DNA from 3 places in the Cytobacillus solani genome. Region 3 is predicted to be linked to each of the others. Evidence: riboswitches for the same ligand, from Rfam matches in the RefSeq annotation. Region 3 holds a riboswitch; each other region holds the start of a gene.
The links. A riboswitch is a leader RNA that binds a small molecule or an ion and turns the genes downstream of it on or off. The one in region 3 is predicted to bind lysine.
Positions count from the first base shown of each region.

Region 1 (7,880 bases), 1.2 Mb from region 3:
AACCATAGCATAAATGGATTAGACAAGATATTCTCCATCATTTGAAAGTTTACTTCTGCTCCAAAGGCTGCCTGCACACGAGTCTGCCAAACATGCCAAACAATAAATATAAGGGTTATAACTCCAGTTACACGTTGAAGTAAAAACATCCAGTTACGGAAGAAGCCAAATCTGCTCGCATTATTTTTTGCAGTAAAAGCAATATATAGGCCGTAAATTGCATGAAATAATATTGGAAGGAAGATAATAAAAGTCTCTAAAATAATTCGGAACGGAAGATGTTCCATGAAACCAGCCGCTTTGTTAAACGACTCTTCTCCTCCTGTTGCAAAATGATTCACTACAAGATGCTGAATTAAAAACAAGCCAATCGGAATAACACCAAGTAATGAATGCAATCTGCGATTAAAAAACTCTCGATTTCCCGCCATGTTTTACCCCCCTAGATTTTAAAGATGTCAAGGTATCATTTTTCATTTTTTGAAAAATAAGTATTAAATTATTCCACCTAAACATCACCATAAAAATGTTACTGCATTTTCTTACAATTATGTGACATGTCCATTTTACTCTCAACACCATAGAGCGTCAAGGAAACGATTACATAAAATGTTCATAAAAAATAAAATTATTAAAATATATTGGTATTGCAAAATAAAAATAAAAACCCTTATTTTTCAATAAGCCACTATCATGGCTATTTATATTAATATAGCAATAATTTCCTTGAGCAAAAATAACCTTTTTTCCCTGAATAAATGTCTAATTTTCATCTGTTTTGTATATAATAGAAGAATACTAGAAAGAGGGGAATCAAGTTTGAGCGAATCAGCATCTGAAATCATGACACTTGAAAATACAACTGAAACCGTTCCCGTATTCGGTTATGAACTCATTCGGGAAGTTCTTTTGCATGAATTATTAGGAGATGATGCACCAGAGATTTTATACTGGGCAGGAAAAAGACTTGCACGTAAATATCCTATGGAAACTTTTGATGAAATTTCAGCGTTTTTTCAACAAGCAGCTTGGGGCAGCCTAACGATCATTAAAGAGTCAAAAAATGAAATGGAGCTGGAATTATTCAGCCCATTAATTAAACAGCGCTGCAGGGAAAACAGTGAATCTACTTTTCAGCTCGAAGCTGGATTTATTGCACAGCAGATTGAGCTCCAAAAAGAAGTAATCTGTGAGGCATTTGAACATCCTAATAAAAAGAAAAAGGGAAAAATATACTTTACCGTTAAGTGGGATAAAAAGGATACCATTCAGCCCTAAATAATCATTCATGTAAAAAGCTTTCAAGCATTCGAATGCTTGAAAGCTTTTTTACTAGGATATAACTGGAGAACCTGAAAGCTGAAAGGCCTCATGCAATACTTCAACTGCATGAATCATTTCTTCATGCTCTATGACCGTAGATACCTTGATCTCAGAGGTGCTGACCATTTTAACAGCAATATTATTCTCCGCCAATACTTCAAACATTTCAGCTGCTACCCCTGGGTTTGAAACCATTCCTGACCCCACAATCGATACTTTGGCAAGTCCAGCCTCTGATTCTATCCGTTCATAATTCAGCTTCTTCTTACTGTCTTCTAGTACATGAATCGTTTCTGCCAAATCTTCATTTTTAATTGAAAAAGATAAGTTAGTCAATTGTTCTGCTAGTGTGCTCTGTATAATAATATCTACATTTATATGATTTTTGGCTAATTCAGTAAAAATTACAGATAGCCCTGTTAAGGAATTCGGCATGCCAATAACAGTTACTCTCGTAATATTATCTTCAAAGGCTACTCCCCGTACTACTAAATTTTGTTCCATTGCCGCTTCCTCCTCAATAATCGTACCTGCTTCTTTTTCTATACTTGACCTGACTTCTAACAGTATTTGATAGTTTTTGGCAAACTCAACTGCTCTTGGATGTAAAACACCTGCACCTAAATGGGCAAGCTCTAGCATTTCGTCATATGATACCGCCAAAAGCTTTCTTGCATCTTTAACATAGCGGGGATCTGTTGTAAAAACACCAGTCACATCCGTGAATATTTCACATTTATCCGCATTAAGTGCCGCAGCCAAAGCTACAGCAGTTGTATCAGACCCGCCTCTGCCTAGGGTTGAAATAGCCCCTTCCTCCGTTATTCCCTGGAATCCAGCCACAACAACAATTGTCCCCTCTGCCAGTTCTTTTTCTACTTTTTCTGTATTTATACCTATTATTCTAGCATTCCCATGAACAGGCTCTGTCTTAATTCCTGCCTGCCAGCCAGTGAGAGATATAGCTGGATACCCTCTTTCTGTTAATGCCATTGCTAATAATGAAATGGTGATCTGCTCCCCAGTTGTTAAAAGCATGTCCATTTCTCTTCTGCTCGGCTGTGAAGAAATTCCTTTTGCGAGATCAACGAGATGATCAGTCGATTTTCCCATTGCTGATACGACGACAACAACATTGTTTCCTTTTTCTCTTTCCTCGATTACCCGACTTGCCACGCCTTGAATTTTCTTAGCATCTCCTACTGAGGTTCCACCAAATTTCTGCACGATTACTCCCACTTTATTCCCTCTCTCTGCCTTTTCTTGTGGCTGATTTCTTCTTACTTATACTCATCCTCTAAAACCTATTTAGTACGAATGAATTTTGGGCATAGAAAAAAGCAATGAGAATCTATCCCATTGCTGTGAGTCACCCGTATAAAAAGACATACGTGCACACAGTGAGATAGCTCTCCAAGATATTAATTATCTTGACAATCTTGCATTTATTAAATGCAAAACCAGCAAAGAAAGCGATGAGACTTTCTTCACTTCGGCAAACATTCCCTTTCAAAGCTTTTCATTGAAGCTCATTCTTCTCCAAGCCTTTACTTATGAAGTTTGCACCTCTACCTTCACTTTAACGTTATAAAGTGATATTAAATTTTCAGTAATTATAGCATATTCATTTTTTTCAAACAATACTATTCTTGCAATTTTTTCATTAATTCCTCCGCTACATTTACCGGAATGCCAATTTGTGTGAACTCTTCGATCGTTGCTTCTTTCATTTTCTTTATAGATCCAAACGTTTTTAACAGCTGTTTTTTTCGTTTTTCGCCAATTCCCGGGATATCATCAAGCATCGATTGAAATGCACTTTTTCCACGAAGCTGTCTATGGAAGGTGATTGCAAAACGATGTACTTCATCTTGAATCCTTTGCAGCAAATAAAATTCCTGGCTGTTTCGTGCCAATGGAATGATTGCAAGCGGATTTCCGTATAGGAGCTGGGATGTCCGATGCTTCTCATCCTTAACTAGTCCTGAAATAGGAATATCTAGATTCAGCTCATTTTCTAGTATATCTCTTACCGCTTCAACATGCCCTTTGCCTCCATCAATAATGATTAAATCCGGGAGAGCCAAGCCTTCCTTCAGCACACGTGTATAACGCCTGCGAACAACCTCCCTCATAGATTCATAATCATCAGGACCTTGGACAGATTTTATTTTGTATTTTCGATATTCCCTTTTTTCTGGTTTGCCGTCGATAAAAACAATCATCGCAGAAACTGGATCTGTTCCTTGAATATTGGAATTATCAAATGCCTCAATTCGGTGCGGGGTATAAATTCCAAGCTGCTGACCTAGGCTTTCTACCGCCTTAATCGTTCGATCCTCATCACGCTCAATTAGAGAGAACTTCTCCTTCAATGCTATCTTCGCATTTTTATATGCAAGCTTTACCAATTCTTTTTTCTGTCCACGCTGAGGGACTAAAACTTTAACCTCCAAAAATTCTGCTGCCATTTCAGCATTGATGGAGTCTGGAACCAAGATTTCACGTGGCTTAAAATGGTTGGCTTTTGAGTAAAATTGACCAAGAAAGGTCAACATTTCTTCTTCTGGCTCATTATGGATCGGAAACATCGATACATCACGCTCGATTAATTTCCCCTGTCTAATAAAGAAAACTTGTACACACATCCATCCTTTGTCGACCGCATAACCAAACACATCACGATCAGTCATATCTGTAGAAGTAATCTTTTGTTTTTCCATTGTCGCATCAATATGAGCAATCTTATCTCGAAATTCCTTTGCCCTTTCAAAATCCAGCTCTTCAGCAGCTGCCGTCATCTTCTCTGTTAAATCCTTTTTAATATCCTTATAGCCCCCGTTAAGAAACTTTGTAATCTCATCAACCATCTGTTTATATTCCTGTTCGCCTACCTCGTTCACACATGGTGCGAGACATTGTCCTAAATGGTAATATAGGCAAACTCGGTCAGGCAAGGTTGTACATTTCCTTAATGGATAAATCCGATCTAATAGCTTCTTCGTCTCATTTGCTGCTTGTACATTTGGATAAGGACCGAAATATTTCCCTTTATCTTTTTTTACTTTTCTTGTTGTAATCAGGCGCGGATGCCTCTCTGCTGTTAATTTAATAAAAGGATAGCTTTTATCATCCTTAAGCATAACATTATATTTCGGATCATATTTTTTAATTAAATTCATTTCAAGAATGAGTGCTTCCATATTGGAGGAGGTTACAATATATTCGAGGTCTTCAATTTCATTTACAAGCCTTAATGTCTTCCCGTCGTGTGATCCTGTAAAATAAGAGCGGACTCGATTTTTTAATACTTTTGCTTTCCCAACATAAATGATCGTCCCTTGACGGTCTTTCATTAAATAACAGCCCGGCTGATCAGGCAGGAGCATTAATTTATTTTTTATAATTTCATTCATCCGATGTCACCTCCCGAGGATATTCCTAAATTGATCATACAAAAATCCCCGGCTTAAATAAAGCCGAGGATTTTAATTATTTTTTTTTATGCTCTTTTCCCATAGATTGTTGTTTTTGTTAATGAATTTAGCCCGTTGATTTCCGCTACGGGCACTTGCTTTCCGCGGGGAGGAACGGGAGCCTCCTCGACGCTTTGCGTCTGCGGGGTCTCCCGCTCCCACTCCTCCCGCAGGAGTCAAGTGCCCTCCGCTCCAATCAACTCTGCAAATTTACAAAAACAACCTTATTTATTTACGCATGTTTGCTAAGAAGTTCAACAAGTGCTTCTTTCGGCTGGAAGCCAACAACCTTATCCACAACTTCTCCGTCTTTAAGAACTAGTAAAGTTGGAATACTCATCACACCGTATTTAGCTGCTGTTCCTTGATTTTCATCCACATCAAGCTTAACGATTTTTACTTTATCACCCATTTCAGCATCCACTTCTTCTAATACTGGAGCGATCATTTTACATGGTCCACACCATGGAGCCCAGAAATCTACAAGCACTGCGCCTGAAGCCGTTTCATTAGTAAAAGTTTGATCTGTCACATTTGTAATTGCCATATTTATTTCCTCCTAAAAAATTCTACTCAAATTCTAACGACAGTATATCATCGTTTATGTAATGATGCTATCTATTTGCTTCAAATTGTAATTTCCCCTTAAAGCCTTTTTAATATGCAGAACAATAGCAAAGCCCTACGTAATGAAGAAAACGAGCGGCACAGGCCGCCCGTATTGTTATTAAGCATTTACTAATATTTTTCGAAACTCTTCTGTTAGCATCGGTACAACTTCAAATAAATCGCCGACAATTCCATAATCAGCTACTTTAAAGATATTTGCTTCTGGATCTTTATTGATGGCAACAATTACTTTAGAATTAGACATTCCTGCAAGATGCTGAATCGCACCTGAAATTCCACATGCAATATAAAGATCAGGAGTAACTACTTTTCCTGTTTGGCCAATCTGTAAGGAGTAATCGCAATAATCCGCATCACACGCTCCACGAGAGGCGCCAACAGCACCATTTAAAACTTTTGCAAGCTCTTTTAATGGTTCAAATCCTTCTTCACTCTTCACTCCACGTCCACCGGCGATAATTACTTTTGCTTCGGATAAATCAACGCCTTCACTTGCTTTGCGCACAACCTCTTTAATAACGGTACGAAGATCTTTAATATCAACTGATAGAGAAGATGCCTCTCCAGTTCTAGATTCGTCTTTTTCTAATGGGCTAATATTATTGGGACGAATCGTTGCAAAAACTAAACCATCTGTAACGATTTTCTTCTCAAAAGCTTTACCAGAGTAAATTGGTCTAGTAAAAACTAAATTTCCGCCAGCAACTTCTAAGCCGGTAACATCAGAAATTAAGCCTGAATTTAATTTCGCCGCAACTTTAGGAGCAAGGTCCTTGCCTAATGATGTATGACCGAATACTAGACCTTCTGGACTTTCAGCATCAACAATTGCCATCAATGCTTGTGAGTATCCGTCTGGTGTATATTGCTTTAATTTTTCATCTTCAACTGTAATTACACGATCCGCACCATAGTGGATTAACTCTCCGGATAAAGCGCTTACAGAATCGCCAATTAGAACACCGACAACTTCTCCGCCTTCTGATGCTATTTTTGCTGCTGCTACTGCTTCAAAAGATACATTACGCAATGATCCATCACGGACCTCACCTAATACGATAATTTTTCTAGCCATTCGAGTTTTACCCCCTGCGTTCATATTCTTGAATATTCGATCAGACTACTTTCGCTTCTGTATGAAGAAGATTCACGAGTTCTTTTACTTGATCAGCAAGCTCGCCTTCAAGCACCTTCCCTGCTTCTTTCTTTGGCGGCAAATAGATTTCAATTGTTTTTGTTTTTGCTTCTACATCAGCTTCTTCAAGATCAAGATCATCAAGCTCAAGTTCATCAAGCGGCTTTTTCTTCGCTTTCATAATCCCCGGAAGTGAAGGATAACGAGGTTCATTTAATCCTTGTTGTGCAGTAACTAAAAGTGGAAGAGTTGTTTCAATAACTTCAGAATCTCCCTCTACGTCACGTACAACTGTTGCATTGCTTCCAGCAATATCCAGCTTCGTAATTGTCGTTACATAAGGGATATTCAGAAGCTCTGCTACTCGTGGTCCAACTTGGCCAGAACCGCCATCAATTGCAACATTACCTGCAATGATTAAGTCAGCATCCTTATCCTTTAAATATTCAGATAGAATTTTCGCAGTCGTAAATTGATCTCCATAATCTAAATCATCTTCTGTATTAATTAAAACGGCTTTATCTGCTCCCATTGCTAATGCCGTTCGCAGCTGCTTTTCTGTTTCTTCATTCCCTACAGAAACAACAGTAACTTCTCCACCTTGTGCATCACGCACTTGGATTGCTTCTTCTATTGCATATTCATCATACGGATTAATAATAAATTCTGCACCATCTTCATTTATTTGCCCACCTGAAATCGTGATTTTTTCCTCTGTATCAAAGGTTCTTTTCATTAAAACATAGATGTTCATGATTTCCCTCCTAATTATAAAAAGTGGAAGCCCTTCACCAGAGGCAGTAAATAGATACCCCTAGGTTCTAGAAGCTAGTAAGTGACAAATAGAAACATTTCACCACTTCAAAAGATTATGATAATTTATTGCATAAAAAGAGATAAGAATCTCCCTTTACAAACTATTATAATAGATAACTAGTTCTTTGAAAACGAATATTCATGCAATTTCTATTTGCCTGTAAACTTCGGTTCTCTTTTTTCGATAAAAGCTGAGATTCCTTCTTTTCCATCATTAGAAACGAACACTTCTCCAAAGAGCTCTGCTTCCTTTTTGACCCCATCTAGGAACTTGTCTGTTTTGGAATAATTTAATAGTTCGATTGCAGCTTTAATAGAAACAGGGCTTTTCTTGGCAATTTTCTTTGCCAATTTATAAGCATTTTCTAAAAGCTCGCTTTCCGGATACGCATGGTTGGCTAATCCGTATTGAACAGCCTCTAGTCCTGTGATCGGCTCACTCGTAAACAGCATTTCAGCAGCTCTTGCAGCACCGACATATCGAGGCAAACGCTGAGTCC
Region 1 covers NZ_CP041305.1:3,177,146-3,185,025, reverse strand. The annotation lists gene FI644_RS15935 (succinate dehydrogenase cytochrome b558 subunit) at 1-431, opposite strand, end outside; gene FI644_RS15930 (YslB family protein) at 820-1,278, shown strand; gene FI644_RS15925 (aspartate kinase) at 1,333-2,562, opposite strand; lysine riboswitch at 2,722-2,902, opposite strand; gene uvrC (excinuclease ABC subunit UvrC) at 2,967-4,739, opposite strand; gene trxA (thioredoxin) at 5,032-5,346, opposite strand; gene FI644_RS15910 (electron transfer flavoprotein subunit alpha/FixB family protein) at 5,527-6,504, opposite strand; gene FI644_RS15905 (electron transfer flavoprotein subunit beta/FixA family protein) at 6,545-7,318, opposite strand; gene FI644_RS15900 (enoyl-CoA hydratase) at 7,531-7,880, opposite strand, start outside.
Region 1: it holds a riboswitch for lysine, as region 3 does, so the genes downstream of both, FI644_RS15925 (aspartate kinase) here and FI644_RS10065 (amino acid permease) in region 3, are expected to answer to the same signal.

Region 2 (7,880 bases), 760 kb from region 3:
TGCATCTACTAAGAAATAAACAGAATCATAGCCAAGAGCATTAAATGCATCAGGAGACTTTCCAGAATATTTTTTTGAGAAGCTTGTTACAAACTTTTGAATTGTTTCATCTGGATCTTGTGCTGAATAATGGTTTGTAAGGAATGTGTTATTTAACGCTTCGGCACCAGCTAAATCAACAAGAATTGGAGAATCCCAGCCATCAGCGCCCATAAAAGGAACCGTAATGCCCATTTCACGTGCTTGCTTAATAATCAAGCCTACTTCTTCATAATAGCCAGGGATAAAAATAAATTCAGGGTTAGCTGACTTGATACGAGTTAATGTTGAACGGAAATCTGTATCTTTTGCTACATAAGATTCTTCAGAAACTACTTTTCCGCCAGCAGCCTCGAACGTTTCCTTAAAAGATGCAGCTAGACCTTTTGCATAATCACTTGCATTATCCGCATAGATTGCTGCATTTTTAATATTTAAATCTCCGGCTGCAAAATTAGCTGCAACAGTTCCTTGGAATGGATCAATAAAAGAAGTCCGGAATACAAATTCATTTACTTTTCCATTCGTTCCAACTGTTACGTTCGGGCTAGTTCCAGATGGAGATAGTAGAATGGTTTTATTATCGTTGGCAATTTGTGCTTGTGCCACTGAATTTCCACTAGTAGCTGCGCCAATGATAGCTGTTACTTTATCTTGGTTTGTCAATTTAATAGCAGCGTTTGTCGCTTCAGCAGCATCTGATTTATTATCTACTTTAATGATTTCTATTTTCTTGCCGTCTACACCGCCGCTATTATTAATCTCTTCAACAGCAAGATCAATTCCTTCGGCAATCCCCTGCCCATAAGAAGCAACAGCTCCTGATAGCTCCAGGTTTGCACCGATTTTAATTGTATCTCCGCCTCCGCCAGAGTCTTTTGAACCCTCTGTACCAGCCTTTTCCCCGCCGCAGCCAGCTAATACTCCGGCTACCAAGGCCGAAGCCATAAGTACTGAAGTAATTTTCTTTCTAAAAAACATCTCTACTCCCCCTTTTATTTCTGATTGTTCTGAACATTTAGATCGTATTGAGGTTTTTTTGTCTGTCCATTTACCAGTTTGCCTTTCACATCTACCCCCTGCAAATAGTCAGTTCTTCCTTCTAATAAAAAAATAATGATGAATCCTAGTATTATCTGACTAATTGATATAATCTAAAAACAGTATAATATTTTTAGATTAATCTGTCAAAGCAATATTTTAGCAAAATTATAATTATTCAAAATATATCTTATCATTATTTTTTTAACAATAAAAAGGCCCTCTCATCAAGAGAAAGCCCTTTTCTTTTATTCTACTTGCATATTCTGCCACTCGGCTTTCGAACGTCTGCCAGCTATTATTATAAAATCAAGGAGGATTAAGGGAAGAAATGAAGGATTTAAATTCGTACGCTCAGCAATACCTGCTAAATATTTACCAGTTTCTAGACGCCCGATTAAATCAGCAATCACCCATGCAAATAGAAGAATGTACACAGCCGGAAGCATCGATTTCGTTCCTGCCCAAACTCCCCATCCTAATACTTGTCCACCCACTCCCTTTAAAACAAAGACTTGGCGGATAAAAAATCCTAATGTAACAATTAATCCAAATAGTCCACCAAGAATGAGTGATTTTGTCACATCTGTATTTTCAAAAATTGTTAAGACTGTCACGCTTCCTTCGGTCCCTGCAATTCCTGTCCAAAGCATAGCTCCAACTGTTCCAACAATAAGAGCAATGATTGACCATAGCAAGTCGCCAACAGATCCTTTCGTGCTTGTCGGCAGATCATCTTTCAATTCCCCGGCAGCTGGCTTTGTAGGGTCTGCTACCACCCCTTCCTTTACAGCATGCCGTTCGTGCACTTTCATTGGTCCAATTTCTAACCCTTTGAATGCGACAATGAACACCATTGCTAATGTAGCCCAGACATATAGATTCATCGGGATTATTTGCATAAATGCAGAGAACGCTGAATACTCCGTTATATTATCTGATGTTAGAATCGTACCAATTAATGCAATAAATGATAGAAAAAATAAAAAAGAGTAACGATAGAGGTGATCTATCATTACTCTTATAAGTAATAAGATTCTCCATCACGACCTGTAGCTCCCCAATATGAAGGCTTAGTAAAGCAGATTTCCTGCTTGTCCTTCATAATGACAGTATTACCCTTATTCAAAGTAACCCCAGCAAATGATTGTTGACACAAATTCATTTACTTCGGCAAAATTCCCTTTAGGCTGTGATCCTTGTTGTCATCCTCACACAGCTTACTCTTAAATTCTGCACCTCTACCCCATCGGATATGATAAGGTTTATTCAATTGTTTATTACTATACCAGAATAATAGATTAGTGACAAGTTCTATAATAAAAATGAAGGTATCCATTCTATTTTCGTAATAAAAAATACTCTTTATTAATGAAATCTTTCTAAACTTTTGTACGCATTAAAAGGCTGTGTCACATTCCGCTATGACCACATTTAGTTCAATTTTTAAATCTAATTCATATGGTGGAACTTGTTCCCCTTTATGCTCCATAATTCTTATAATCGGACGATCCCCTAAACCTATATTTTGCCCTGTAACAATTCCTTTTCGTCCATCATTTAACTCTACCGTTATCCCGACCGGATAGATGGCAACAGCTAATCGAAAGGCTTCTACAATTTTCTGTTCAAATAAGGTTCCAGAACCTGCATATAGAATTTCTAAGCCTTCATGCGGCAGCATCGCTTTCCGATAGACACGATTCGATGTTACTGCATCAAATACATCAGCAACAGCAATGATTTTTCCAAAAAAGTGAATGTCTTTTCCAGTAATTCCTCTAGGATAGCCCGAACCATCAATACGCTCGTGATGCTGATAAGCACAATGCGCAACTAAGAGAGGTATGGTTTGTACCTTCCTTAAAATTTGAAAACCAGCTTCCGCATGCTCTTTAATTGCAACATACTCTTCTTCCGTTAATCTTCCTGGTTTTAACAAAACATCTATCGGCACCTGCAGTTTTCCAATATCATGGAAAATAGCACCTAAACCTAATGTTTCTAATTCCTTTGGCGTAAGTTTCAGCTCCAATCCAAGCGCTAATGAGTATAACGTGACATTTAACGAATGGGTGAAGATATAGTTATCGTATGTATAAGCATCTGAAAGTAAGTTCAATAGTTCTTTATTGCTTCCTAACTCAGTCATAAGAAACCGAATCAATTCGGATAGACGTCTTGATGCCTTTTCAACTACAAATGAACTGGATATACTTGAATCCTTTTGGATCTCCAAAAAAGTCGAATTTATTGTTTGAATTGCTTTTCTTCGGATAGGATCGGATAGTGTTCCTTTGTATTCAATATCATCCGTTTGACTATCCTTTATAAAAATATAACTAATTCCTAATGAATTTAAGCGCTGAATCATACTCTCCTTCAGCTCAACACCTTCACTAAGCAAGATTTGTCCTGTTTCATTATAAATGGTCTTCGCAAGTATTGTACCAGCTTCTACGGATGAGGTTGTCACTAATCGCATAAATTACTCCTATAACATTTCCGAAGTTTTTCCAATGTCGTTCTCATTCATTATCACCTTTAACTATAATAACCTTTTTCGCTAAAAAGTGACAGGTAAGACTCTAATTATGTCGAAAAATATTGAAATTAGAAAACAAAAAAGGCAGCCAATTGAAGTCTATTTCACAAAATCTTGTGAACAGCTCCATTGGCATGCCTTTATACCATTTTTAGTAAAGCCTCTTTCCCTATCATTCCTCGATGAATGCCCAACGACTCCGCTTCATACGTGACGGATTCCAATGGTGCTTCAAGCAGCTGTTCGATGGTTTTTACTCCCACTGCCCTGCCAGCAATTACTTTCCGATCCTTTAATTTCTCATTAAGTAATGAGACATCAAGTGCCCCACACATAATATATCCTTTATCATTTGTTACTACAAGTAAATTTGTTTTCGGCAATTCCACGGAGACGCATAGGAATGTATGCCCCTTTATATCAACAGGTTTCAAGTCAATCATAAATCAAACACTCCTTTCCCTCTCTATCAAAATATGCTAGTGGATGGAAATGCGTGTAATGAATTTTAAAATAACTCCAATTGTCTAGGGGCAAGGTCATTATACTCAATATTTAACATTTGTATGAGCTGTTTCGCATTGTCAGCAGCGTCGCCGCCTGAATTATTGTTAAAAACTGCATATACCGTTTTGCACTTTTTTTCTAGTACCTTTAACCATTCTGCCCATTCAGCAAGTTCACTCTCGTTGTATCGATACAAATATCTAACCTCTCGCCAATTATCAGCATTTTTCTTTTGCCAGCCATGAATATTACGACCGTGAAACCTCACTAAAACCTTTTCTTCGTGCGTCGGTTCCAGCACAATCGGAATAGAGCCTGTGCCTGCCTGTGGCTCATCACAAATACTATGAATCCATCCTTCCTCTTTCATAAAGTGGATGGTTTTATCCTTAAATGCAGGATGGAACCATGATTGGTTCCGGAATTCTAATGCACATGGTATATCGCCCATTTGTGCTTTACACCAACGTAAATAATCTACATTTTGCTTTTTGCAATCAAACCATGGCGGAAATTGAAAAAGCACCATAGTAAGTTTATTCCTATAAGGCTCTAAGGAATCCTTAAAAGCAGCAAACATTTCACCTTTATCCTGGAATGGAATTTCTCCTCTTTCATGCCCAGTCATTCCTTGATACGCTTTCACAATAAATTGAAAGGAGTCAGGAGTGTCTTTCATCCACTTTTCCGCATTCCGTTTTGGCTGGACAGCATAAAAGGAAGCATCCACTTCGACTGTTGGAAAGTGGCTCGCATACGACCTTAACTTTTCACCTGGTGAAATCGGATTTGTATATAGGGTATCGTGGTCACCCCATCCAGTTACTCCAATTAGAATCAATCAGCACACCTCCAATTGTTTTCTGTAAGTTAAATGTAAAAACTACTCTCATCCAATGGTAAAAGGATCCTTTATAGGTGCAAACATAAGAGAAAACACTCCTACATTTTATATAGAAAAGGGATATGGGACAATAGCTGTGGTCATAAGTACAAAAGTATCCCATAGAAGGTGGCTATGGGATATAGCCAATTGCTATCTCTGTACACTGTTTTATAAAATTAAACCACTCACCAAAATAGTGAGTGGTTTAATTTTTAACTATCTATTAACCGATTGAACCTTCCATCTCGAACTTGATTAAACGGTTCATTTCCACCGCATATTCCATCGGAAGTTCCTTCGTAAATGGTTCGATGAAGCCCATTACGATCATTTCAGTTGCTTCTTGTTCAGAGATTCCGCGGCTCATTAGATAGAATAATTGCTCTTCTGATACTTTGGAAACCTTAGCTTCATGCTCTAATGAGATGTTGTCGTTCATGATTTCGTTATATGGAATCGTATCTGATGTTGATTGATTATCCATGATTAACGTATCACACTCAATATTTGCACGAGCACCATCCGCTTTACGGCCAAATTGGACGATTCCGCGGTATGTTACCTTTCCGCCGTGCTTAGAAATAGATTTTGATACAATGGTAGAAGACGTATTTGGTGCTAGATGAATCATTTTTGCTCCAGCATCCTGGTGCTGACCTTTACCTGCAATCGCAATCGAAAGTGTCATTCCACGAGCGCCTTCTCCTTTTAAAATAACGGCTGGATACTTCATTGTTAATTTTGATCCAATATTTCCGTCAATCCATTCCATTGTTGCGTTGGCTTCACAAACTGCACGCTTTGTAACAAGGTTGTATACGTTGTTTGCCCAGTTTTGGATCGTTGTATAGCGGCAATATGCATCCTTTTTAATGATGATTTCAACAACTGCACTGTGAAGGGAGTTTGTTGTGTAAACAGGAGCCGTACATCCTTCGACATAGTGTACATGTGCACCTTCATCAACAATGATTAATGTACGCTCAAATTGGCCCATATTCTCAGAGTTGATACGGAAGTATGCTTGTAATGGTGTTTCTACTTTAATTCCTTTTGGAACATAGATGAATGAACCGCCTGACCAAACCGCGGAGTTTAGTGCAGCAAATTTATTATCTGTCGGCGGAATTACTTTTGCCCAATGCTCACGGAAAAGCTCTTCGTTCTCACGTAAAGCGGAATCTGTATCCTTAAATACGATTCCTTGTGCTTCAAGGTCTTCCTGCATATTATGATAAACAACCTCTGATTCGTATTGAGCGGATACCCCAGCTAAATACTTTTGCTCAGCTTCTGGAATCCCAAGCTTATCAAACGTTTGTTTAATTTCCTCAGGTACTTCATCCCATGATTTCTCTGTCTTTTCAGATGGTTTTACATAATATGTGATTTCATCAAAGTTTAATGACGCTAAATCTCCGCCCCATTGCGGCATAGGCATGTTGTAGAAATGCTCCAATGATTTTAAACGGAAGTCAAGCATCCATTGTGGCTCTTGCTTCATTTTTGAAATCTCTTCAACAATCTCTTTCGTTAAACCGCGTTTTGATCGGAAAATGGAAACGTCCTTATCGGCAAAACCATATTTATAATCGCCAATTTCCGGCATCTTTTTTGCCATCGTCGTATTCCTCCATTCATTTGCGATTGGTCCTTAAAGGTCCAATCAACTATAATTTATCGGCTAGGATCTGCTTAAAGCATTTAATTAAAGCTTTATTCTTCCTTTAATCCCTTTTCCATAGCCTTCCATGCTAACGTTGCACATTTAATTCTAGCCGGGAATTTTGCAACGCCCTGCAATGCTTCAATATCTCCAAGATCAATATCGTCTTCATAGTCTTTTCCCTGCATGATCAGTGAAAAAACCTCCGAAAGCTTTAAGGCATCTTCAATATTTCTTCCTTTAATCGCTTGAGTCATCATGGAGGCGGAGGACATCGAAATCGAACAGCCTTCTCCTTCAAATTTCGCATCCACAACCTTGTCACCTTCAAGCTTTAACGTTAATTGAATGCGGTCCCCACATGTTGGGTTATTCATATTAATCGTTAAGCTGTCATCTTCAAGCACCCCTTTATTGCGGGGATTTTTATAATGGTCCATAATTACTTGCCGATAGAGAGTATCTAAATTGTTAGAAGACATCGCTGAAATACTCCTTTGTTTTGAGAAGCCCACTTACAAGCTTATCAATCTCTTCTTCTGTATTGTACAGATAGAAGCTTGCCCGTGCGGTGGCTGATTGCTTCAACCATTTCATTAGCGGCTGTGCACAATGATGACCCGCACGAACAGCGATTCCTTCAGCATCCAATACAGTTGCTACATCATGAGGATGGACATCATCAAGATTAAACGTGACTAATCCCGCACGTTTAGCTGCTTCCTTCGGTCCAAAAATTGTTAATCCCTCAACAGCAGACATTTTTTCTATCGCGTATGCAGCCAGTCTATGTTCATGAGCTTCAATTTGATCTAAGCCAACTTCTTCTAAGAAATCGATCGCAGCACCTAAGCCAATAGCACCTGCAATGATCGGTGTGCCCCCCTCAAACTTCCAAGGAAGCTCCTTCCAAGTAGATTCGTATAAACCTACAAAATCAATCATTTCTCCGCCAAATTCGATCGGCTCCATATTTTCAAGAAGCTGTTTCCTACCATATAATACGCCAATGCCAGTCGGCCCGCACATCTTATGGCCCGAAAAAGCAAAGAAATCACAATCTAAATCTTGGACATCTACTTTTAAATGCGGTGTGCTTTGCGCACCATCAACGACCATAATCGCTCCATTTTCATGGGCAATTTTTGCGATATCCTTAATAGGATTTACAACACCCAGCACATTTGATACTTGCA
Region 2 covers NZ_CP041305.1:2,713,027-2,720,906, reverse strand. The annotation lists gene FI644_RS13580 (ABC transporter substrate-binding protein) at 1-1,020, opposite strand, end outside; gene FI644_RS13575 (Na+/H+ antiporter NhaC family protein) at 1,329-2,096, opposite strand; lysine riboswitch at 2,126-2,332, opposite strand; gene FI644_RS13570 (HD-GYP domain-containing protein) at 2,480-3,565, opposite strand; gene FI644_RS13565 (YunC family protein) at 3,766-4,068, opposite strand; gene FI644_RS13560 (DUF72 domain-containing protein) at 4,134-4,973, opposite strand; gene sufB (Fe-S cluster assembly protein SufB) at 5,242-6,639, opposite strand; gene sufU (Fe-S cluster assembly sulfur transfer protein SufU) at 6,735-7,166, opposite strand; gene FI644_RS13545 (cysteine desulfurase) at 7,156-7,880, opposite strand, start outside.
Region 2: it holds a riboswitch for lysine, as region 3 does, so the genes downstream of both, FI644_RS13575 (Na+/H+ antiporter NhaC family protein) here and FI644_RS10065 (amino acid permease) in region 3, are expected to answer to the same signal.

Region 3 (7,880 bases):
AAACGAAAACAAATGGATTCCAACAGGTTCCATACTAGAATGGTATCGAGGGGATGACTTCTCAAATCTTGATTTATTAATGCCAGTCACTAAATTGGAAAAAGGGAGGATATAGTAAAATGTTTAAAAATGAAGAGCTGGCTGTTAGAATAGTAGAATTGAGAGGGGACTATTATCAAATTGGCTTGGAACAAGGCAAAGAATTAATGTCATTATCAAGCTTTCAACAAATAGACCATCTAAGGGAATTGACTACTAATTCTAATGTACAAAAGTCTAAGGAAATACTAGAGAATATTTCCCCGAAACTTTTTCAGGAACTGAGTGGCTTGGCAGAAGGATTAAATATGGAATTAGATAGTACAATAAAACTATTTAGTGGGTACGATGTAGTATTCCCAGAAATGGGGTGTACTACATTGGTAAACGACGGCTATTATGTACGTAATTATGATTTTAGCCCGGAAATGTACGATGCAAGACTTGTATTTATGAGGCCATTAAATGGCTATACTAGTGTAGGGTTTAGTCAGCAAGTAATCGGAAGACTTGATGGGATGAATGAAAAGGGGCTCGTTGTAGGGCTGCATTTTGTAAATAATGAACACAGGGACGAGGGCTTTATTGCAACGACCATTGTTAGAATGCTGCTTGAACAGTGTGCAAATATTGAGGAGGCAATAGCCTTCATCACTGATATCCCTCATGGTTATTGCTACAATTACTCCATTACAGATAAAAGTGGAAAAAGTATACTTGTAGAAGCTTCTCCACAACAACAGATCATAAATTTTGCAAATCCTCTAATATGTACGAATCATTTTGAATCAGAAATATTAAGAAGCAAAAACAGAATAAATATACAAGGCTCAGTAAAACGGAAGGAATATGTGAGTTCCTTACTAACTGGGGAGCTATCTCCAATGTCTGTTTATCATCATTTTAATGATTCAAGTTCCCCATTATTCTTTAAACACTATAAAGAGTACTTTGGTACGTTGCATACAGTTGTTTATTCGCCAAAGGACTTAAGCATCATAATTGGTGTTGGAGAGAATTGTAAACCGATAGTATTTTCTCTTAAAGAATTTATGGAGGGGAGATTGATTCTTCCTGAATATATGAAAGGGGCAATCAATCAAGTTTCCCTATAAGTAAAAAAAGGCTAAAGTACACTGACTAAAAAATGTGCACTTTAGTCTTTTTAAATTGAAATAGAATCCTTCAAAAAGGAAACTATATTCGATATGTTATAAAAGATTTGTTCATTAACGTATTCCTAGGAGATATTCCTTTTCTATTATTATTTCTCTTTATGATTTATCTGTCATTTCCTCATAGTAATAAGTATGAGATGAAAGGGCATACTAAAGCTTTTCCAGAAAAAAATAAACCTTGTTTTTTCGAAGGAAGATGATTATAGTAAAATGGTAATGACAACTGTCAAGACATCAGGGGGGTAAATATCGTGACAGAAAAGACTATTTCACAGAGAAAGCTTCTTGGCATCGCAGGACTCGGATGGATGTTTGATGCACTGGATGTTGGGATGCTTTCGTTTATTATTGCAGCACTGAAAGTAGAATGGGATTTGACACCAGAACAAATGGGGTGGATCGGAAGTGTGAACTCAATCGGGATGGCTGTTGGAGCGCTCGTTTTCGGTCTATGGGCAGATAAGATTGGCAGGAAGAATATATTTATTATTACCTTGTTATTATTTTCTATTGGTAGTGGTCTTTCTGCATTAACAACTACCCTTTTTGCTTTCTTAGTTCTACGCTTTTTTGTTGGCATGGGGCTCGGTGGAGAATTACCTGTCGCATCAACTCTCGTTTCAGAAAGTGTATCAGCGAAAGAACGCGGGCGAGTGGTTGTATTACTTGAAAGCTTTTGGGCATTTGGCTGGTTAATTGCAGCACTTATTTCATATTTTGTTATTCCGTTATTTGGCTGGAAAGTGGCTCTAATCCTTAGTGCTTTACCTGCTTTTTATGCCATTTATTTACGGTTGAATTTGCCTGATTCACCGGCATTTTCGCCAAAGAAAGCAGAGAAACGGTCCATTCTCCAAAACGTCCGGGAAGTTTGGTCGAAGAAATACGCACGCTCCACTTTCGTACTTTGGATTGTTTGGTTCACGGTCGTTTTTTCATACTATGGGATGTTTCTTTGGCTGCCAAGTGTCATGGTGATGAAAGGATTTAGTATGATTCAAAGTTTTGAATATGTATTGATCATGACTCTAGCTCAGCTGCCTGGCTATTTTTCAGCTGCCTGGCTCATTGAACGAATGGGAAGAAAGTTTGTGCTTGTCACTTATTTGCTAGGGACGGCAGGTTCAGCCCTTGTTTTCGGTCAGGCAGAAACAACTGCAGTCCTTATCGTGTCGGGTATCTTTTTATCATTCTTCAACCTTGGTGCATGGGGAGCTTTATATGCATACACCCCTGAACAATATCCGGTTGTCATTCGTGGGACAGGCGCTGGTATGGCTGCAGCAATTGGACGTGTTGGTGGGATTCTTGGACCGCTCCTTGTTGGCTCACTTGTTGCTGCAGGTCATTCCATTGGTTTCATTTTTGCACTGTTTTGCGCAAGTATTGTCGTCGGTGTGATTACACTTGCCTTTTTAGGGAAAGAAACACGGCAGACAGAATTAACCTAGAAGAAAGTGTCCAAAAGTTAAAAGATAGGTACCAAGTCTTTTACCTTGATTAAAGATTAACAATAAATTTTTCGTGAGAAGAATGTATATATTTTCATTCAGATTCAATTGGTAAATAATAACCATTCCCTTTAATACAGCATTTGGGGATAAGAGAAAACAACGAGATATTGACTATTCTAAAATAGTATTATAAAGTTAGGAACGTAATAATTTCATATAACAAATCCTCATCAACCGATGAGGTAGAGGTCGCAGTTTTTATCAGTAAGGCGGACGAGATGCAGGGACATCACTTGACTCCGTTTGAAAGGAAAAGCTGCCGAAGCGTGCTTGTTTCTCTGATTAAGCATGCTGGGGCTGTCTCCAAATAGGAACAGAACTGTCACGATTGGCCCTACCAGCCATTCGTGTTGGGCTATCTTTCGGAAGGTATGATGCGGGCTATTTTTAATGTCACCTGAATCTACTTCGGTGGCATTTTTTATTCCAAGCTCCTTCCAGATTAGACAAGCTGATGGGTCTTCAGTTAGGGCCTTGTGCTAGAAAAATTGAAGAAAAGGAGTAACATCGATGAAAACAGCAGAAGTAAGAAAAGATAAATTAAGTAAAGGTACAATTTCTTCCGAAAAAGAAAATACCGGCTTAAAACGCAGTTTAAAATCACGCCACTTGACAATGATTTCTCTAGGCGGAACCATTGGAACAGGTCTCTTTCTCGCTAGTGGCGGAGCAATCCACTCCGCTGGTCCCGGAGGAGCTATACTATCCTATCTTGTGATTGGGATTATGGTCTATTTCTTAATGACAGGTCTTGCGGAAATGGGTGCCTATATGCCTGTTGCAGGAAGCTTTAGCACGTATGCCACTAAGTTTGTCGACCCATCACTTGGATTTGCACTTGGCTGGAACTATTGGTATAACTGGGCGATAACTATTGCAGCAGAATTATCAGCCGTCACGATGATTATGAAGTTTTGGTTCCCTCATACGCCTTCCATTATTTGGAGTGCAGTATTCTTAGTAATCATGTTTTTATTAAACTATCTATCAGTAAAAGGCTTTGGTGAAACGGAGTATTGGTTCGCCTTAATTAAAGTGGTTACTGTAATCATTTTCATTATTATTGGTATTTTAATGATTTTTGGAATCTTAGGTGGTCAGGTAATTGGTTTTAAGAATTTTACGGTTGGAGATGCACCGTTTCATGGCGGCTTTATGACCATGCTTGGGATCTTTATGGCTGCTGGCTTCTCCTTTCAAGGCACAGAATTACTTGGTGTTGCTGCAGGTGAAACCGATAATCCTAGTAAAGCAATTCCAAGAGCTGTAAAATCAGTATTTTGGCGCATCCTTCTATTCTATATCCTAGCGATTTTTGTAATTGGTTTAATCATTCCTTATACAAATGAGAATCTTGCAAGCAGCGATGTAACGGTTAGCCCATTCACGATTGTTTTCCAAAAAGCAGGAATTGCTTTTGCTGCTTCCGTAATGAATGCAGTGATCTTAACAGCTGTGCTGTCTGCCGGTAACTCAGGCATGTACGCTTCCACACGTATGCTATGGAATTTGGCCCGTGAAGGGAAAGCACCTAAGTTTCTTGGAAAATTAAATAAAAGAGGTGTTCCTGTAAATGCTTTGATTATCACATCATTAGTCGGAACACTTGCATTCTTGGCTTCATTATTTGGTGATGGTACTGTATATGTTTGGCTGCTAAACGCTTCAGGGATGTCAGGGTTTATCGCATGGCTTGGAATTGCCATTTGTCACTATCGATTCCGCCGGGCATTTGTTGCTCAAGGAAAAGACTTAAACCTCTTGCCATACAAAGCAAAATTATTTCCATTTGGCCCAATTTTTGCCTTTGTGGTTTGTGGCTTTGTCGTACTAGGACAAAACTATTCGGCATTTCTAGGAGATCATATTGATTGGAACGGTATATTGGTTTCTTATATAGGATTACCTTTATTCCTTATTTTATGGCTTGGGTACAAATTTACGAAAAAGACAAAATTGATCCCGTTAAAGGATTGTGATTTATCAAATTGACTTTATTGCACGCAGCAAGCGTGCTTTTTTTTATGCTTTATATGTTTTAGTTATATAAAAAAACTTTAAGGTTGTCTTGGCTATCAATGGTGGCAAACAGAACATTTTTTACTTCAGTCTGATATAAACTTTTTAAATTAGAAACAACCCATTCTTCACTCTTTTGAATTTGTTTTAATTCCTTGAAGTTAATTTTCCCTTCTTTAATGATGGTCTTTGGAAAATCGAATGGCTGTGTTTCCATCTGAATCGATGAAGGGGTTAAAGGTTCGTATTTTGGATCCAAAAAAACAGAAAATTTCCCATCTGCCTCCCAAATGGCTAAGGCTACTTTCTTTACATCTTCTATTTTTTCTTCTCGTAATTCTTCTAATAACACATCTAGAGATATCCTTGCTTTTTTTAATCCGTTATAGATGATTTCTCCATTCTCAACAATGGTTATTGGTGCAGGGGTAATCAGTCTTCTAAACCATGCCCATTTCAGGATTGTAAAAATGCCTCCAAGATAGAAGACCACCAATACAATGGTTGTAATGATAGACCCTTTGAGACCTAGATTTTCATCAGATAGAGGGTGAGCAATAATGTTTCCGATGACTAATGCAATTGCAAAATCGAGAGGTCTTAACTGGGAGATGGCACGCTGGCCCAATACTCTCGTTACAATTAATAAAAAGAAAAAAGCAACAATAGCTCGAAGAATCCACTCAAAGCTGGTAAGCGTTTCTTGGCCTTGGAAAAAATCCATATAAGACACATCCCTTACAAAATACTATTACATAGTTTAACACTGATGTTATTTTAATAAACGGCAATTCATTTAAAGTAAAATGTAAAAAGAAACGGGAATAACGGAGTGTATCCATATGTATTTTTGGAGTGGTTTAAATAGGATTTATCACCAGTTAAAAACCAAGATGATTTCTCTACCCCTTATCTATTTTTAAATTAACAGACAAGGGGATCATTTCATTAATTAATGCTTAGTTTTTCTAAAGTATGAAAAGCTAAGTAGGCTTGGATCATTGGGAAGGTTTGTAGCCGTTTTTATCCTTGTAAATACCTTTAATCTTCTTGCCTTCTACAAATGAAGGTACATTTAGCTCTAGTAAATCGTAAATAGTAGGAGTGATATCTAAATTAGACATGGAGTTAATCTGTTTCCCTTTGTAAAAGTCTGTCCCGATAGCCATAAAAACAGGTCTTAGCATGTTTCTATCTGCATCTCCTCCATGTGTTCCTAATTCAATTGGCGGAGAGACATTTTTTACAAAGCCGCTGCCCATCACATAGCCTGGAGCCCCAATTAACACAACATCCCCTGAATTTTGATGGTCCAAAAGTGTTTTATTTGTATTTGTATTTTTCATTACTTTTTCATAAGGATGGATTTTTTGTTTGAAAAGGTGTTTCCAAAAATCTTTGACATGTTCTTGAACCTTATTGAATGAGAAGTTGTCCGTTTTAATGGCTGACATGATTGCTTTCATATCATATTGAATGACTTCTCCCTTTTTATATTTAATTTCTACTTCTTTAAAAGCTTGAATAATCTGGCTGCGGACACTTTCATATTCTTCTATAGGGACAATTCCATCTTTTTCACGGTTCTGTAAGTTAATGTATACGTGTGCGGCTGATCCGCTTGGAATAGCATACGCTTTTGATTCAGTAAAGTTGATTTTATTTTTTTGATCGACAGTTAATAACCCGGCATCTTTTAATACTTTGTTCGGTGATAGAGTAGAATGAGCAGGTTCCATCCCATGATCGGAGACTACAAACAAATAGTCATTATCGTTTAGGGACTTCAATGTTTCACCAACCACCTTGTCTGCTAACCGGTACGACCACTCGATATAGCTCATATATTGTTTTGACTTTTCAGGTGAGTATCCAGGCTGTCTGGGATCTATTAATAAATACTTATGTTGTTCATGATCAATCTGGGGGGTATAGAACATCAGTAAATCAGGATTGTATTTCTGTTTTATATAGAGAGCAACTTTTGTGACCCACATGACAAAACGTGTGCTTATCTCCTCATATTCTTTCCTCGTAATCCATCCCTTTTTAAGTGCTGTACCATCATCCTGAGCCGGATAAAACCCAAATTCCTCCTGTATCTCATCAGCAAATCCTTCAGGCCCGCTAATTAAGCTGGAAGTGACTTCTGTCCGATACAAAGAGATAGGAAGGGTATGATCTTGGTTATCTGCTTTCATTTTGAACCAAAAGCCAGCTTTTTGACGATCGTTTATCTGCAATGAAAGAGATCCCCATTGCTTTCCTTTTACAATCGAATCATTAGGATCTATTTTTTTATCCTGAGATAGTATAAAGGTGTCATAGTTTGGCTGTTGATCATCCGTTGAGTCAATCGCTAAAATGTGGATGAGCTGATCCCTTTCATTTTCTATTTTGATCGTGAGTTCCGCTTCTTGTAAAGGAGTGAAGCTTTTGGGAGGGTGAACCCATTCGGCAGCTTTTGTAAAGGTTAGTGATTCTAAATTGCTTGGAGACCATGTTTTTTCAAAGTAAATAGAATAATCACCCTGTTTTCCATCTTTAGGATTAGCCCCTGGAAAAGCAATGGTAGCGGTTGTTTTTCCTTGTTTTCTAGCCTCGACCCACAATGGAGGAACCTGAATTTCCTCTTGGAAACCGCTATCATCATTGCCTAAAGTTTTATTAGGTTCGTGCCAATGATTACTTACAATTCCGGTCTGGTTGGGTGCAGCTCCTGTGGCAATTGCTGCGTGTGAAGGCGCTGTAAGCGAAGGCGTAATAGTAGAGGGCTTTTTTGCCGAGACTCCGTTGTCTAGCAGCTGTTTGATATGAGGCAATTTATTCTCTTTCACATATTTTTTAGTATAGTCATTTTTCATTCCGTCAAAAGAGATAAGTATGACCTTTCTATTAGTTTCTTGATTTTCTGCCGCTCCAACTCTATTAATTGTGGTGAAAAGAAATAAATTAAGAATGATTATGACTGCAAATAAAGGCTTTCTCATTTTATTTATCCTTTCTGTTGGCTATTTCTCTTCAAAAGTAAAAGGCAGAAGGAAGCCCCTTCTGCCTGCTAACTATCCTAATATTCGCAACGATTCCCGAATAAATGCCGGTATGTCATCAGGCTGTCTGCTAGTGACTA
Region 3 covers NZ_CP041305.1:1,954,597-1,962,476, forward strand. The annotation lists gene FI644_RS10050 (MerR family transcriptional regulator) at 1-115, shown strand, start outside; gene FI644_RS10055 (C45 family autoproteolytic acyltransferase/hydrolase) at 120-1,154, shown strand; gene FI644_RS10060 (MFS transporter) at 1,526-2,668, shown strand; lysine riboswitch at 2,907-3,097, shown strand; gene FI644_RS10065 (amino acid permease) at 3,242-4,723, shown strand; gene FI644_RS10070 (DUF421 domain-containing protein) at 4,770-5,474, opposite strand; gene FI644_RS10075 (alkaline phosphatase family protein) at 5,749-7,740, opposite strand; gene FI644_RS10080 (type 1 glutamine amidotransferase domain-containing protein) at 7,813-7,880, opposite strand, start outside.